One region of the Paenibacillus sp. 22594 genome, then DNA from elsewhere that is predicted to be linked to it. Evidence: predicted binding sites of a transcription regulator. Region 1 holds the regulator's gene; each other region holds the start of a gene.
What was found. The regulator LexA, encoded in region 1, represses DNA repair genes until DNA is damaged. The targets are predictions, from matches to a motif close to CGAACATATGTTCG.

Region 2: ACTJKB_RS22465 (putative DNA modification/repair radical SAM protein) is a predicted target of LexA. The motif match lies at 2,458-2,471, and genes of this name have one in related genera.
Region 3: ACTJKB_RS07450 (YolD-like family protein) is a predicted target of LexA. The motif match lies at 1,653-1,666, and genes of this name have one in related genera.
Region 4: addB (helicase-exonuclease AddAB subunit AddB) is a predicted target of LexA. The motif match lies at 2,472-2,485, and genes of this name have one in related genera.

Annotation. Positions count from the first base shown of each region.
Region 1 is NZ_JBQENA010000001.1:453,747-457,960, reverse strand. Features, by position in the region: gene ACTJKB_RS01940 (hypothetical protein) at 1-79, shown strand, start outside; gene ACTJKB_RS01935 (hypothetical protein) at 177-554, opposite strand; gene ACTJKB_RS01930 (L,D-transpeptidase) at 706-1,044, opposite strand; gene lexA (transcriptional repressor LexA) at 1,282-1,908, opposite strand; gene ACTJKB_RS01920 (LysM peptidoglycan-binding domain-containing protein) at 2,147-2,560, shown strand; gene ACTJKB_RS01915 (DUF896 domain-containing protein) at 2,671-2,844, shown strand; gene ACTJKB_RS01910 (hypothetical protein) at 2,929-3,456, shown strand; gene ACTJKB_RS01905 (HAD family hydrolase) at 3,493-4,214, shown strand, end outside.
Region 2 is NZ_JBQENA010000007.1:320,994-325,207, reverse strand. Features, by position in the region: gene ACTJKB_RS22475 (phosphoketolase family protein) at 1-162, shown strand, start outside; gene ACTJKB_RS22470 (TIGR03915 family putative DNA repair protein) at 252-1,085, opposite strand; gene ACTJKB_RS22465 (putative DNA modification/repair radical SAM protein) at 1,085-2,419, opposite strand; gene ACTJKB_RS22460 (hypothetical protein) at 2,929-3,159, shown strand; gene ACTJKB_RS22455 (hypothetical protein) at 3,269-3,457, shown strand; gene ACTJKB_RS22450 (LacI family DNA-binding transcriptional regulator) at 3,787-4,214, shown strand, end outside.
Region 3 is NZ_JBQENA010000002.1:134,674-138,887, forward strand. Features, by position in the region: gene ACTJKB_RS07440 (PH domain-containing protein) at 15-515, opposite strand; gene ACTJKB_RS07445 (hypothetical protein) at 813-1,451, shown strand; gene ACTJKB_RS07450 (YolD-like family protein) at 1,727-1,927, shown strand; gene ACTJKB_RS07455 (hypothetical protein) at 1,920-2,060, shown strand; gene ACTJKB_RS07460 (hypothetical protein) at 2,100-2,267, opposite strand; gene ACTJKB_RS07465 (M15 family metallopeptidase) at 2,472-3,158, shown strand; gene ACTJKB_RS07470 (WGxxGxxG family protein) at 3,231-3,677, shown strand; tRNA gene ACTJKB_RS07475 (tRNA-Leu) at 3,819-3,904, shown strand; gene ACTJKB_RS07480 (hypothetical protein) at 4,067-4,214, opposite strand, start outside.
Region 4 is NZ_JBQENA010000002.1:4,608-8,821, forward strand. Features, by position in the region: gene ACTJKB_RS06855 (carbohydrate ABC transporter permease) at 1-630, shown strand, start outside; gene ACTJKB_RS06860 (hypothetical protein) at 663-2,339, shown strand; gene addB (helicase-exonuclease AddAB subunit AddB) at 2,552-4,214, shown strand, end outside.

The DNA.
Region 1 (4,214 bases):
GAAGGAGCCGGAAGTGGTGCAGCTTGTACTGGCTGAAGGCATTCTGGATGAGCTTGGATATGAGCAGACTGAGCAATAAGAGCAATGTGCTCCCGGGTCGTGAATGGTATAAGCCTGAGATTCACCGGGAGACACATTAGTCGCCTATTGCTTCAATATGTAGTCATAAACAGGTTTTACATGAAGTTGAAGGACGTTATTTGCTCGGAGTAGACAATTAGCTGTTTATATTCAATTTCAGTTCCAAAGCTGGCGAAAGGCCGTACAATCACATTATCCAAGACTACAAAATTGTAATTGAATGTCTTTTCAGGATGCTCAGCACCCAAGTAGGAAATGTATTCATCAACGATGACATCGTCCATCAATGATTTGAGGTTAAATACATCCTCATTACTGCTGGTGTTCGAAGCTACATTGCCTTGAATGCTGCCGAAGGCTGTAAGGATATTGACTCTGCGTTCCCCATGATTATTGTTCAGTAAAAGATTGGAGAGCTTACCTAATGCATCGACCTTGAAGTCGACATGGGTTCTTATTTTGGATTGATTCAAACCAGACACTTCCTTTCAAGATTTAATTTACCAATATACAGGTTTCGACATATTACTTCACTTTTCCTGTTTGTATGCGAAATAAATGTTTGAACATGAAGGACACCTTGTGAGACGTTGATAAATGTCTCACAAGGTGTCCTTTGTGCTGTTATTCTCGAATGGTTACACGGGTTCCGATGGGAACAGTTGCTGCGAGGGCTAACACATCTTCATTGTACATACGAATACAGCCATGGGATACCTTTTTGCCGATGGAGGAAGGGTCATTGGTTCCGTGAATCCCGTAATGGGGCTTGGACAGGCCCATCCAAAAAACGCCGAAAGGGCCACCGGGGTTTTTCTGTTTGTTGATAATGGTATATTCTCCAACTGGAGAGACGGACAGCATCTTGCCTATGCCGACAGGAAAACCTCTAATTACAGTGTCATTGTCCAGCAGATACAGCATCCGCTGTGACAGATCGGTAATGATTCGATAATTGGGCATTTTGATCAACACTCCTTTTATGATCAGAATATGAGTGGAGTGTAGAGAGAGTTCTGGAAAATTAGATAGAAAATCACAAGCGAACAAATGTTCCTTTTCGGTTAATCAGGCACAGGGGACAAGATAGGGCAACAAAGAGTACTAAATAGTGTGAAGAAAATAATTGGTAGATTGGAGGGAAAAGGAAAAAACAGTTCCGCTATTAAGCGGAACTGTTTTAAATGAGACGGGGACTTACTAATGAATATCACGGAATAGGCCGATAACTCTGCCCAGAATCGTAACTCGATTCAAACGTAGAGGCTCATAAGCGGGATTCTCCGGCTGCAGACGGATATGATCACGTTCTTTGTAGAAGGTCTTAACTGTTGCTTCATCTTCTTCAGTCATGGCAACGACGATATCGCCATTATCTGCTGTCTGCTGCTGGCGGACGATTACATAGTCACCATTCATAATGCCAGCGTCGACCATACTGTCACCAAGAACAGAAAGCATGAACACTTTGTTATCACCTACATAATGGGTAGGCAGTGGAAAGTAATCCTCAATATTCTCTGTTGCTGTAATCGGCACCCCGGCGGTAACCTTTCCAACGACTGGAATGCGTGTTACCGTCTGAACAAATTGATGAACATTCTCGGAATCCTCTTGTCCCAGCAGTTCTATTGCACGCGGTTTCGTTGGATCACGACGGATAAGCCCTTTCTTCTCCAACCGGTCCAGGTGACCGTGTACCGTGGAGCTGGAAGCCAGTCCTACAGCTTCACCGATTTCCCGGACAGAAGGCGGATAACCCTTGCTGCGGACTTCGTTACGAATAAATTCCAGGATCGCCAGTTGACGACTCGAAATCTTTGACATCGGAATCAACCCCATATACTATGTTTGGGAAAATTATAACATAGAACTTCCGTTCGTACAAACATAAGTTCTAAAACGATTGGGAATGGCAGCTGGAGAATGGTAAAACGGATTTGATATAAACAGAAAAGGGGTTCGGAGAATAAGGGAACAATTGTTCGAAAAAGGTATTGAACAAAACACATGTTCGTGTTATATTAATTCGAAAGTAAGAACAAGTGTTTGGAGGCCGGTTAATATGTTAAAATACAGCACATACCGCAGTATTTACGACGAGGTTCATGAGGACCATACAGCGAGAGCCCGTTCTGCATACAATGATAGACTAGATATGAAGAATCTTCTTTTCTCATTAGCGGCAGCATGCCGCAGATTGCTCCGTCAGGATACAATTGTAAAGCTGGCCTTGATTTTTCTATTAGTGATTTCCGGATTTACTGTGGTAGGCAATGTTTTTGCGGGATCGGTGTTGTCATCCAAACAGGAGAAGAGGGTTGTTGTTGAACGCGGGGATACACTTTGGAGCATAGCACTTAAGAATAAACCGGCTCATATGAAAACGGCTGTATATATAGAAGGAATCAAACGGACGAGCGGTCTTGAGAACAGCAACATCAAAGCCGGCGATGTGCTAAGTTTACCTGTATATTAATACTGATGGAGTGCCTATAGATGGATACCAGGAGCTTTCAGGGAGCAGACCTTGACAAGCTCTTTTTCTCATGGCAAAGTTAGAATGAATTTATAGGGGAGGGGAACATATTGAACATTGACGAATTGGTCGCCCGCATCAATGAATTAGCGCGCAAACAGAAGAGTGACGGCCTGAATGAAGAGGAGCTTAAGGAAAGAGCCAAGCTTCGCGAGATCTACCTGGGCAATATCCGCAGTAACTTCCGTGCTCAGCTTAATACTATTGAAATTGTGGACAAATAAGCGCATGAACAAGGCAACAAGGCAGGAGTTAATGATGCTCTGTTCCTTTTCATAGATATTATAGGATGACTAGGGGGAACTGACATGGCCCGTTCTTGGGAAAGAATGGTTCAACGCAACACACAGCAAATCAACAAGCAACGCAAGAAGCAAGGGAAAGATTCCATCTATGCATCAACCACTTCTGCAGCTGCAAAGAGCAGCGATATTTTTAAAGGCCGCAATATTGTTTTTCCCGTAGTATTATTGATGCTTGGCATCATGTTCTGGGTAGTTGGCTCTATAGATGAAGCTAAGGGCAGCGGTATTCTTGCCAACTGGCTGGGAGTTGTATTGTATTTCCTGCTCGCGGCACTGCTTTTTTTCCGTCGTCCATATTTAAAGGTTGAACGTGCCAGACTTGCCACCATTAAATACAATCGTGAACGCCAGCTTCCGGCAGGGGATATTGAAAAAATTATTGTCACCCGTGGCGCAGTTTCCATTAAGTACAAAGGTAAACGCACACAGTGGGTATTCTCCAAGCTGCTCAACCGTTATGACATTAATGCAATGGGTGAGCGTTTGGAGCAGTTCGCCAAGCAGAATCATGTGGAATATGTGAAAGAATAGAAAGATACGTCCAGCATAGGGAGAGGGAGAACTATAATGCCGATTTCCGCCGTACTCTTTGACCTTGATGATACGCTGCTCTGGGATGAGCGGAGCGTTGAAGAAGCATTTCGTTATGCCAGTGAAGCAGCAGGTGAATCCGTCGATCCTAAGAAGCTGGAAGCAGCTGTCCGCAGAGAAGCGAGAAATCTGTATGAATCATATGAAACGTTTCCGTTCACCAAGCTGATTGGAATCAATCCTTTTGAAGCGCTGTGGGGGAATTTCACAGCAGGTGAACAGCTTGAATTCCGGAAGATGGAGCAGCTTGCACCTGTCTACCGTAACGAATCCTGGCGCCGCGGGCTGGCAGCACTGGGTGTGGAGGATGAAGCGCTGGCTGCAGAGCTGGCTTCTAAATTTGCTGCGGAACGCCGTAGCCGTCCTTACATGTATGAAGAAACACTGCATGTACTGGATCAGCTCAAGGGTAAGGTGAAGCTACTGCTCTTGACGAACGGGTGCCCTGCGTTGCAGCAGGAGAAGCTGGATGGTGTGCCTGAGCTGATTCCTTACTTTGACCATATTGTGATTTCAGGCAACTTCGGTAAAGGTAAACCGGACAAAGGGATATTCACACATGCGATGGAACTGCTTGATATTTCGCCGGAGGAAGGAATTATGGTTGGTGACAAGCTGACCACAGATATCCTTGGCGGTCTTGGCGCAGGTCTGACTACTGTATGGATTAACCGCACCGGTAAAGAAACTGATCCCGA
Region 2 (4,214 bases), on a different contig from region 1:
GACCTGACGAAGGAAGCTGTACTGAGCTTGCCGAATGCTGGTAAATATCAGGCTATCGCGGACGAAATGGATGCTATGGTCAAGAAGCATAACCAATATATCCGTGAAGAAGGTATCGACCTGCCGGAAGTAGAGAACTGGGTATGGAAGGCTTTGAACTAAAAGCATAAGTACTGATATAGGGGATGTCCTGAAGGTCATGAAAATGGCTGAGGGGCATCCCTTTTTGTGATGTGGATTGCTGTTCAAAATCAGCTTTTGAATTTCGACTTCCCATGTTCCAATAGGGGTGAGCCCTCTTCAAGCTTCGGCTTGCTCTCGGCCATGCCAGTGCTGCCGCTATTCATCTCTGTGAGGTGCTTCCAGTACCGCTTGGGCATCAGCGAGGAGCGCAGGCTGTCGTTCTTGCGCTCACGGATGCCGATGGCGTTGTAGAATCCTTGCCACAGGCGGCGGTATTCTTCCTCAGCTGCATCCGGTGCAGGCGGTACCCATTCATCGAGCGGAATAATGGCTTGCTGTCCAGGCTGGTGGATAAGGGCCATGCGGTGGGTTTTGTCGTAGATCATGAAGCTCTCGCCGTGGAACCGGTCACAGAAATGATCCTGAATAACGGGCAGCACGAAGCCTTTGGGCTCAATGACCGCCGCCATAACCGGGCCGTATACGGAAAAACGCACAAACCCCAGATACAGGTGAGCTTCCCGCTGGAGCTGCTGAACCGCCTTCTGCAGGGCGTTCACCGTATCATCAGCAAGCATGTCCATTACCTTGCGGCCATGGGTGAAGCCCAGGTACAGAAAATTCAGCAGCAGCATCTCCTTCTCCGGCGCGCATGACCAAAAGCCAAGACGAACCCACTCCTCTGCCTCGGTGCAGATGCGGAGCGGGATCGACTTTAGCACCCGTTCTGCTCTGCTGCTGTCTGTGTCAATCCATTTCGATTCCAGCAGCAGGCCTTGTTCTTCTTCATCCGAATGTATAGCGAGCGGGGTTTCCTTCCATTGATAGCTCTCGAACACACAGCATAGCAGGCCTTCAAAGCTGCCGTCGTAGGTATAGGCCAAAGCGGCTGCCTTAAACATCAGGGCCATTCCCCTCCCTTAGGCACTGTCGCTCCTGCTGTCGGGGCTGCAGCTCCCGCTGCCGGTAAGGCTGCCAGATAGGAATCGTCGAACAGAGTGAGCTGTTCGTACTGTGGCGGCTCGATCCTGGCAAGCTCCTGGCCGGACATGAGTGAGCGGAGCAGGGTATGCTCGCCCACCTTTAACCCCTCCAGCATTTTTCCCTTACAGGTTATGAAAAATTGTGCACGTTTAAGAACCACACCAAGCTTCTTCAGGGCTGTAAAGTCCAGGGTTCCGGCCCGTCGTGCCTTAACAATCCGCTGAGCACTCCTTACCCCGATCCCCGGCACCCGCAGCAGCTGCTCATACGGGGCACGGTTGATTTCAACCGGGAACTCTTCCCGGTGATTCACCGCCCAGCTGCATTTTGGATCCAGCAGCGGATTGAAGTTGGGTACCGCTTCATCCAGCAATTCATGGGCCTGAAAGCCATAGAAACGCAGCAGCCAGTCGGCCTGGTAGAGGCGGTGCTCCCGCAGCAGCGGCGGTTTGGTATCTAGAGCCGGCAGAAGTGAATGTTCTACTACAGGGGTATAGGCAGAGAAAAAAACGCGCTTCAAGGCGTATTTCCGGTACAACCCTTCGGTGAGGGTTAGAATACGGAGATCGGTATCGGGCGTAGCTCCGATAATCATCTGGGTGCTCTGTCCGGCGGGAGCAAAGCGGGGGGCATGGTTATATTTGACGAGATCGGAGCGGTTCTCGTTAATCTTTTCTTTGATCAGGGACATAGGCTTCAGAATGGAGGCTTTGCTTTTGTCTGGGGCCAGCAGGCCGAGGCTTTCCTGGGAGGGCAGCTCGATATTTACGCTCATGCGGTCGGCCAGCAGACCAAGTCTGGACAGCAGCACCTCGTCTGCGCCGGGAATGGCCTTTACATGGATATATCCTCTGAACTGGTAGGTGTTTCTTAACAGATCAAGAGCAGCAATCATTTGCTCGGTTGTATAATCGGGACTTCTCATAATACCGGAGCTGAGAAACAGACCCTCTATATAATTGCGGCGGTAGAACTGCATCGTCAGGTCTGCGAGCTCCTCCGGCGAGAGTGCGGCCCGGGGTGTGGGGTTCGATTTACGGTTCACACAGTATGCACAGTCATATACGCATCCGTTGGTCATCAGCACCTTAAGCAGTGAAATGCAGCGGCCATCTGCTGCGAAGCTGTGGCAGATGCCCATGCTGACGGCATTGCCCATGCCACCGGGCTGGCCTTTACGATCGGAGCCGCTGGAGGTGCAGGCTACATCATATTTGGCTGAAGCCGTTAAAATTTCAAGTTTCTTCATCATATCCACACAGAATCCCCCTCGTACAGGAAATTATATAACGAACACATGTTCTTGTCAAAATCAGACGGGCACAGCACTTTATTGGACTGGGATTTTGACTAGCAATGTACAAAAGATTGCCTTATGTATATAATAATAGGAACATAAGTTCCTATATTGGTTGTAGAATGGAAATTAATAACTCCCTACATTATAGGCATTAGAAATACAAGGGAGGCATTAAAAGTGAGTGCAATAGAATACTATCGTCATGAGCTCTACCGGATTGCTTGGCGTATGCAGTATCGTGCCAAGAGGGATTTTAAGCGTGAAGTCCCTCTCGCATCCAGCCCAGAGCCCCGTACTCCTTCATTTTCCGAACAAGCTGATAACAGGTTATTAGTGCAGCACTATTTAAATGGATTAACGTCAGAAGTAGGAAAGAAGGTTATTTGCGCAATCTATCTAGGAGATCAAACAGAAGCTGAGGTCGCCCGGCAATTGAACATATCTCAACAGGCGGTGAACAAATGGAGGAAGAAAATGATTCAGGAATTAAGTCGGAAGATGAATTCTTAGGTTTGCTTGAACGCCTTCAGAAGCATAATGATGAATCGGCTACACTGGCGTTATTGAAATTTTTTGAAAAAGATATGGTCCGGTTAACCCGTGTGCTGCGGATGCCCAAAGAAGATGCCATACAGAGCATGAAGGTTGAGCTCCTGGAGTGTTTTAAAAGAAAAATGGATAAGAGTCAGTAGGGAGCAGCTGCTGTCCGGCAGTGCTCTCCAGGCAGAAATGTATGCGCATTCCTTCTTGTGTTATAATAGCAACTAATAGCTTGATTACTAGAGTGGGAGTGTTGAGGGGATGAGAGGGTATAATATTTGGCGTCCATTGATGCTGATCTTGGTTGCGCTGCTTACTAGAACATTAGTGAACAGCGTGTGCCTCATGTTCGGCATGTCGGCTAATTCAGCAAGCAGTGTCGCCATGATCGGCATGATCATTGCCGCGCTGGTGATGTATAACCGGATGATGAAGCAGCGCCGGAAATAAATATAAGGTAGACATTTAGCATCCTGGAGTCTGACCGATACTATCTGTGGGTGGCTGTAGTCAAACTGCGGGAAGAAACAGTATTGCACTGACTAACTGTGACCCACAAGAAAGACACTTTGAAAAAAGGTGACCTTCTTGTGGGTCTTTTGTGTTTTAATCAGAATATTGGAAAAGGAGCGGATATGGCTGTAATTAATTTTGAGAAAATTGTGGTGTAAGTGCTTGCAGAAAGAAATCTAATGTGGTAAGTTTTAGTTGTCACTTATAAATCTAAACGTTTAAACGGCTAATGGACTTTGGTTCGGATGCTTAGACAGGAGAATTCTATGAGGAAAACCAGCATTAAAGACATAGCTCTCAAGGCCAATGTTTCAATTGCTACCGTCTCCTATGTACTTAACGGCACCCGTAATGTCCGTCCTGAAACGCATAAGCGGGTGACAGAAGCCATAGAAGAGCTGAACTACAAACCGAACGATATTGCAAAGAGCCTCAAACGCAACCGCACGAATACGATTGGTGTAATCGCAGAAGATGTGACCGTATTCAATGCACCCGATATTATCGACGGTATCAATGACTTCGGGGACCGGCACGACCTGCATATATTGCTTGTCAACCTCCGACTGGATAAGCGGATTGGCCGCAATTTCGGCGATACGGAAGCTTACCGCAAATATGCTGCCAACGCCGTGTCCGAGCTGCTCAGCAAGCAAGTGGATGGAATCATTTATATCGGTGTACATACCCGTGA
Region 3 (4,214 bases), on a different contig from region 1:
AAGCAGGGCGGTGTTTAGATCTGTTCGCGGTAGCTGATATTATTGGCGATTTTTTCATCACGCACAGCTTTGCGGAGCACATCCTTTACGGTTTGGGGATGGCGGATTCTGCGCAATATCAGCTGCGGCGATGAAGCGTCATCCGAAAATACCGTAAGGCTCCCGATGCCGAGAATACGCTGCATGATGGACTGGTCCACAGAGAAGTCATTCACCCGCAGCAATTCGATTTCTTCAACGTCTTTGCCAATCAGTCCGGTTTTGACCATAATACGCTGGCTGGTGATCGTATATGTAGTTGTGTTCAGGCGTATAATGCCTTTGAGGCGGTCGGAAATACCGGCTGGTTTACCCTGCCACAGTTCGATTTCAGGTCCTGAACCCGATCCGGGTGCCGCTCCAGCAGATGGACGGCGTATAGGCGCAGCTGAATCTCCCTCAGTACTTGCTCCACATTCTCCGCAAAATTTGGCACCTTGCTTGTATTCTGCGCCACAGCTAGTGCAATAAGGCATCGGCTATCTTCCTCTCTATCAATCATGTTGCAATCATTATAGTATAAACAGAGATTTCCAGACACTGCTGGGGGTCTTTTTTTTTGAAAATTATATACTCAACGCTATACATTATCCTTCTATTTCTCGCTGAAACGGTAGTTACCTTTAAAAGGACGCATTACCGTTTCTGCTTGTTTTGCACTGAATGGAAACGCTTCAATTCCGCCAAATATTTCATTCTTGCTATTTTTACATAATTTTCAGTTGCACTTTACAATACTCGATATTATTCTGTTAATTGGAGGGATTTTTAATATGAGACAAGCCTTACTGGCAGTGTTACTAATGGTAGTTGTGGTTCTAAGCGCCTGCAGCAACAATAACTCGGCACCAGCTTCCCACGAAGAAGTGCAGGAGAAGGTACAAAGCTTTTATAATGAAATGTCAAAATTTGATGAAAAGGGCAAGTCCTCATTGGACGCGTTCAACACTACCTTAACCTCATTTTCGACAGGAAAAGCAACGGACAAGGAATTGGAGAAGGCAATGGATCAATTTCAGGACACGGCTTCGGATATCGCCGATGAAGTCAAGGATGTGAAAATTTCCAAAAACCTGCCAGAGAATATTCAAAAGCTGCTGAAAGACTCGATGATTGCGTTCCAGAGTGCATACTCCATCAAGGAGCAGGCCTCGAAGAGTGCGGCTTCCCCGGACGTTACAGCGGATGAGTTCAAGGATATGAACCAGCAGGCGGATGTGGCGATGCTGTACGGCATATCCAAGCTGAATGAAGCCAGAGTAGCCGCAGGGCTGATCGAGAAGGGGAGTGCGGCGGAAGGAACATTGTCTGGTACAGATACCAGCACCGCTGCAGACACACAAGCAAATACAGACAATACAGACAAGGATACACAGTCCGGTTCAGGAACTTCGGTAACTGACGTTAAGTAAAAAGGAACGCCTCCATAAAGGCGACTTCCTTTCATTGGGCATAACAAAGGCGCTGCACAGAAAAACTGTGAGCGCCTTTTTGTTAGCTATTGGGAACGTACCAGACAGAAATTGAAGCGCCTGGATTTCACTTTAGTCATTCTATTGCGGCTGCATATATTTTTTTCTGATTGATTAATAAGCGGAGAAGGGCGTATAATACAAACATACGTTCGTGTCTGGCGAGAGTGCAATCAGTGAAACGATTTAAGATCACCCTGGAAGGAGGAACGGCAATGGGAGAAAAGCTGGAAGGGAACAGCCTTTGGGAGAGCAGCCGGATGATGCTGACGGAGCACAAGAGCCTGATTCGGAATGATAAGCGGGAAATGCTTCGCCGTATGAAGCCGGTTCTGAATGAGCAGAAGCTGGAGGAGATCGAGTTCACGCTGGCGCTGTCGCTGCGGAGTCATGTCCGGGTAACGGTGGTTGTTTGATGCTTTTGAGAATAAGCTGCTGAACGGCTTTGTGACCTCCATTCACACCCACTCGCGCGAGATCAAGCTGCAGTGGGCGGATGAATGGAAGTGGATTGATATCGATGATATTGTGGAGGCATATATCGTCTGAGGGTCAGCGAGAACCCATTTGATGAAGAGCCCCTGTTCTTTATTTAAAAGCGCGGAATGGGGCTTCTGTTCTCTCATAAGCGATCAGAGTCACGGGTTTATTGCCGTTCATTTGAGCAATTGCCGCTTCGGCCTGGCGGATGATCTCCACCGCATCCTCCTGTTCACTCAATGCCGCGACTTTGTAGCTGTCACTGTGGATGTCCATGCTGTTATCCCACCTTTCGCTTTTATCTTAGCCTGTTTGGGCAGAAATCATCCGGAAAACGGTCGGCAGATGGTGGTAAACGTACACCCATATAGGCAAGATGCTCAGGCCCCGCATAGTTCGGGGTTTTTTCTTTTACAGTGAAGTGAGAAGGTACAAGCAACAGTGGAATATAGGGCATTTACTATATCAGGAGGGGATTCGATGCTGACTATAGATGAGTTGAAAAGTAAATCGGCAGCCCGGCTCGGCGGTCTTCATCCTGTCCTGCTGGCAGCTGCAAATGTCTTGATACAGCGATGTTATGCCAGAGGTATCCCAATTGTCATTACTCAGGGCATGCGCACTATAGCCGAACAGAATGCGCTTTACGCACTGGGGAGAACCAAGAAGGGCAGTATAGTAACCAATGCCAAGGGTGGCAATAGCTATCATAATTATGGTCTGGCGATGGACTTCGCGCTGCTGCTGCCGGATGGGCAGAACGTCTCTTGGGACATGAACCGGGATGGGAATGGAGATAAGCTGGCTGACTGGCAGGAGGTCGTGCAGGAAGCGAAAAAGCTGGGACTCGAATGGGGTGGGGACTGGACTTCTTTTAAGGATTATTCGCATTTGCAGATGGCTTTTGGCTTGACTATTGCACAGCTTAAGGAAGGTCAGCGTCCGACCACCCAGCAGGTTAAGGAAACCTTAAGCCGGATCACCGGAGGTGAGGCTGAAGTGAACAAGGATGTAGAAATTACCATCAATCTGAATGGGATTAAGCTAACGGTTGGGGTACTGGATAATGGAACCACCTATGTTCCCGTGCGGGCATTGGCTGAAGCGCTCGGGGCCAAGGTGACTTATGATCCTGCCAGCAAGACAGTTAATGTGGTGACTGTGTAAAAATGACTTGCATAGTTTAGGCGCCGAAGGGGGAAATTATCAGCGACAAATCACACAAGGGGGTATCACATCTTGAACAAGCTGATAACAAGTCTTGCCTGCGGCACTGTATTGTCCATGAGTCTGCTGGGTGTAGGATATGCATCCAGTGCTTCCGGTACTACCGGTATGGGTGGAACGGCACCGGTATATAACGGTTCTTCCACCAATGACCGTATGAATAACACGGGTACCGGTACCCGTATGATGAATGAGCAGGGCAACACCATGATGAATAACACAACAGGCACCCTGCGCAACAATGATACGATCATGAGAGACAAGATCCGCACCGGTGATAACAGCACTGTCTCTCCACTGTCCAATACCACGCCAACCGGCAGATACCGGGCCACAAGTACGACCACCAACGCAACAGACAACGACGACAACGGCTCCAACTGGGGTTGGCTCGGATTGGTCGGCCTACTCGGTCTGGCTGGCATGAGAAGCAAAAGCGGCGAACGCGAACGCCGCTAATTCTTGCAGTACCAGAGGCCCGCAGCAGCTCCGGCTGAGCGGGTCTTTTTGGTACCTGAAAACTAAAAGGAAATTTTGATTGCGTATTCACAGAATACGTGATATCATATTTCTTGTCGCGTTAAACAACGCACTAACCATGCCGGGGTGGCGGAACAGGCAGACGCACAGGACTTAAAATCCTGCGGTACGTGAGTACCGTACGGGTTCGACCCCCGTCCTCGGCACTAGAAGAACAAGGGTTTCAGCTCATTAGAGCTGGAACCCTTGTTTGTTTTGGATCAGGTTTGCTAACATTTTGCTAACGGTGCCTCTTTTTCGTGTGGATTCGAGGTTTCCGATGCGCTCGGAATGATGCTTGAACCGACTTCACGGCGAATAGTTCTAGCTCATGCTTTGCGTTCGAGAATTCGGTCACGCTCCATTCTTAGTCTCTGGATTTCTGCTCTAATGACTTCTTTACGACAAGGTAAAGAAGTCATGTTGCTATGCTCCAATGCAAGCTTTACGTGGAGTATGGCAATACTCAGCAGCGTA
Region 4 (4,214 bases), on a different contig from region 1:
ACGATTCTGGGCACCTTAATCGGGATGTCGGTGATTACGATGGCCGGTTATGCGTTATCCAAGGATTTCCGTGGGCGCAACGCGCTGATGTGGGTTTTCGTATTCACGATGCTGTTTTCCGGTGGATTAATTCCTTCTTACATTCTGGTTACTAAGCTTGGACTCAAGGACACGATTTGGTCTTTGGTTCTTCCGGGTGCTTTTGGAGCGTATAACTTGATCCTGATTATGAATTTTTTCAAAACCATTCCGAAAGCGCTTGAAGAGGCGGCATTTATTGATGGGGCTTCCTTCTTCGGGATTTTCCTCAAAATCTATCTTCCACTGTCTCTCCCTGGCCTAGCCACCGTTGGATTGTTTATCATGGTGGGGCACTGGAATTCCTGGTTTGACGGGATCTTATATATGTCCAATACGACCAAGTATCCACTCGCTTCCTTTTTGCAGACGGTCGTTGTACAAAGCAATGCCCAGAGCATGGCCATGAGCCAGTCAGAGGCGGCGGCGATGTCGGAGCAAAGCATCAAGGCCGCACAAATCTTCATCAGCACATTACCGATTATTCTAGTGTACCCCTTCTTGCAGAGATTTTTTGTCAAAGGGATTGTGCTGGGGGCAGTGAAGGAATAACTAAATAACTCAATAGAATAGGGGCCTAATTTATGAAAAAGACAGGTATAACGCTCTCCTCTTTACTACTGATTGCCGGATTGCTTGCAGGCTGTTCTTCAGATAATAAAGGATCGAATTCGGCAGCGGAGGCTACACTTAAAGACGGCAAGTATGATCCTCCGATTAAGATCACCATAGCGAAACAGCAGGATGAAAATGCCGGCAAATATATCAATGGCGAAAGCCTGAATGATAATGTGCTGACCCGTTGGGGGACCAAGAACCTCGGCATTACCATCGAAACCACGTTGCTGGGTGGGGATGCGGCCCAATATAACACCAAGCTGCGCCTCGCGCTTACCGGTTCCGAGAAGCTCCCAGATGTCCTGCCTGTGTACGATACCTCTCTGGAGAATGATTTAATTCAATCCGGACTTGTCAAGGATATCACTGAAGACATCAACAAATATATGCCGGACCGGTTAAAAGAAATTTATAAACAGTATCCTACAACATTCAATCCGGTGATCCAGGACGGCAAGGTGTACGGGATGGCGATTTCCCCCAATCTGACCGAAGGTGAAGTGATGCTGATTCGTCAGGATTGGCTGGATAAATTGAATCTGAAAGCCCCTACAACCATTGATGAATTTGAAAAGGTGATTGCCGCCTTTACGAATGATGATCCGGACGGGGACGGCAAACAGGACACTTACGGGTTTGATTTCTCTGGTAAAGATTCCTATAACACTGGATGGGTTAGCGACTCTGTAATGATTTTCAGCGCATTTACAGGCAAGAATCTTCCGGGCTCATGGCATGAGGAGAACGGCAAGCTTACTTACGGGTCGGTGGCAGACGGCAACAAGGAAGCGCTGGCCAAACTTCGCGACTGGTATTCGAAAGGCTATTTGAATAAAGAATTGGCTACTCAGGGCGCTTGGGATGCTCTCGCTGACTTTACCGAAGGCAAGGCGGGGATTATTATTGGCCGTCCTTGGCTGTACGGCAGTGTGAAAGACGTTGAGGCTAACGTTAAGGGAGCCAAAATCAGTGCCTACCCAACGATCAATGGGGTTAGCGGAGACAAGACCTATCAATCGGGGCAGTTGAATGACGGTGTGTTCATGTTCAATAAAGACTTCAATAATATGGAAGCGTTCTTCCTGTATTATGACAAGCTGTACGATGCCGCCTTTGGTACCGGGGACTTCAAATACGGTTATGCTCAAGGCTATGACTATGATATTGTGGATGGCCAGGTTACCTTTGACTCCAAGAAATTCAACACACCTTTGGACGCTGTCCAAGGGGTAGGGAAGATGGCATTCACCAAGAATACGCCTAGTGTTGATGGTCCGGGGAAATCCTTCGAGGATCTTGCGGGTGGAGCCAAAGCGGATACTGGAGTGCTGATGAGATCGGAAGCGCTGGATCAAACGATGAAGGACGGTTATGTGATTTCTTATAAGAACAGCGAGTCGCTTTTGCCAAGCGCCTTCAACGGTCCGCCAACCAAAACGATGCAAAGCTCATGGGAACAGCTGACGACCATGGAAAAGGAAACCTTCACAAAGATTATCTACAGCAAGGAGCCGCTTAGTGCTTATGATGATTTTGTAAAACAATGGAACGAGAAAGGCGGCACTAAAATTACGGAAGAGGTCAACGCATGGTATGAAAATGCCAGCAAAGTGGATGTGATGTCTAATATGGGCTTGAAGTAAGTGGGGGAGTGCTTCCGGTAAAATAACAAATAACGGCACTGCGCTGGCAGGTTGTTCCTACATGGGAATATCGGCCAGCGCTTTTTTGTGCTTTTATAAGGTTAAGGACTGTAAGTTTCTTGAATTTAATGGCAAACGCATGTTCTGGTTATCGCGAGTATGCTATACTATTGAGACGAAGAAATGCAGAGCTACGGAAGGAGTTTGTCGTTATGTCGGTAACCTTGTTAACAGGCCGCTCGGGCAGCGGAAAGACTACTAAAATATGGAAGGGAGTGACCTCCGCTCTGGAGCAGGAGCCGCTGGGCGCGCCGATTATTGTCCTTGTTCCCGAGCAGGGCTCCTTCGGAGCGGAGCGCGGGCTGCTGACAACAGGGAATGTGCGGGGAAGTGTTCGGGCGCAGACGCTTAGTTTCTCGCGGCTTGCCTACCGGGTGAAGCAGGAGACCGGAGGCAGCGCCAGTCTGCCGATCAGCGAGGAAGGCAAGAAGATGCTGATCTACAAGATCATCAGCCGCCGCAAGGAAGAGCTGAAGCTGTTTGGTGCATCGAGCGACAGACCGGGTTTTGTAGAACGGCTTAGCCAACTGCATACGGAGCTGAAGCGCTGCTGCCTGGGCACTGCTGATCTGGAGGAGCAGATCGCCCGAATGCGGGACTCCATAGGGCGAAGTCCCATTCTTGCAAGCAAGCTGGATGATTTACATATGGTGTTCCGCGAGTTGGAACAGGAAATGTCCCGGCTGTACATCGATGAGGAGGATCGGCTGGCTGAGCTGGCTGAACATATTCAGGAGTCTTCATATATTCGTGGTGCGGAAATCTGGGTGGACGGTTTTCACGGCTTCACAACACAGGAATTTGCCGTGCTGCGAGAGCTGATGCAATATGCCGCTAAAGTCACGGTCGCTTTGACACTGGACCGGATCTACCCTGCGGGCATGCAGCCTCATGAGCTTGAGCTGTTTCATCCCGCGGCAGTAACCTGTATCAAGCTTCGCGGAATGGCAGAGGAAATGGGCCTGACGGTATGGGATGAACTTCTGGCACCGCCGGTGTTGCCGCGTTTTGCCGGAAGTCCTGTCCTTGCCCATCTGGAGAAGGGGTTTGGCCGGCGAATCCGCTGGAGCGGTGCCGCTTCAGAGGTTGCAGATTCCATTACCCTTACTGCGGCAGCTTCGCGCAGAGCCGAAGTAGAAGGAAGCCTGAGGGAGATGCTCCGTCTTGCCCGCGAGGAAGGTGCAAAATACGGGGAGATGGCAGTATTTATGCGCAATATTGCCGACTATGAGCAGCTTGTGGTTCCCCTGTTCCAAGACTACGGAATCCCATTCTTCCTTGACCAAAAGATGAATGAGCTGCATCATCCACTGGTAGAATTTATCCGCTCTGCCTTTGATGTGGTGCGCAGACGATGGCGGTATGAGGATGTGTTCCGCTGTGTGAAGACGGAGCTGTTGCTGCCGATGGATTACAGTGTGACGCGCGCCGATATGGATGCACTGGAGAATTATGTGCTGGCTTGCGGTATTCAGGGCCACCGCTGGACGAATGGCCGGTCCTGGAAAGGAATTCCGAGTCTGTCGCTGGAAGGCGAGAGAGTCGTGGATGAAGTGCTGCTGGCAAGAATGGAAGCATGCCGGGAGATCATTACAGGTCCGCTTCAGGCTTTTGAGAAGCGGGTCAAAACAAGCCGCAGCGGACTGGAACTGTGCAAGGCGGTCTATTTTCTTCTGCAGGACACGGATGCCGCACGCAAGCTGGAACAGATGAGTGCCAGGGCATTGGGGCTGGGGCAGCCTGAAGCGGCCCGCGAGCATACCCAGCTATGGGGAGCGGTACTGGACCTGCTGGATCAGATTGCCGAGATGATGG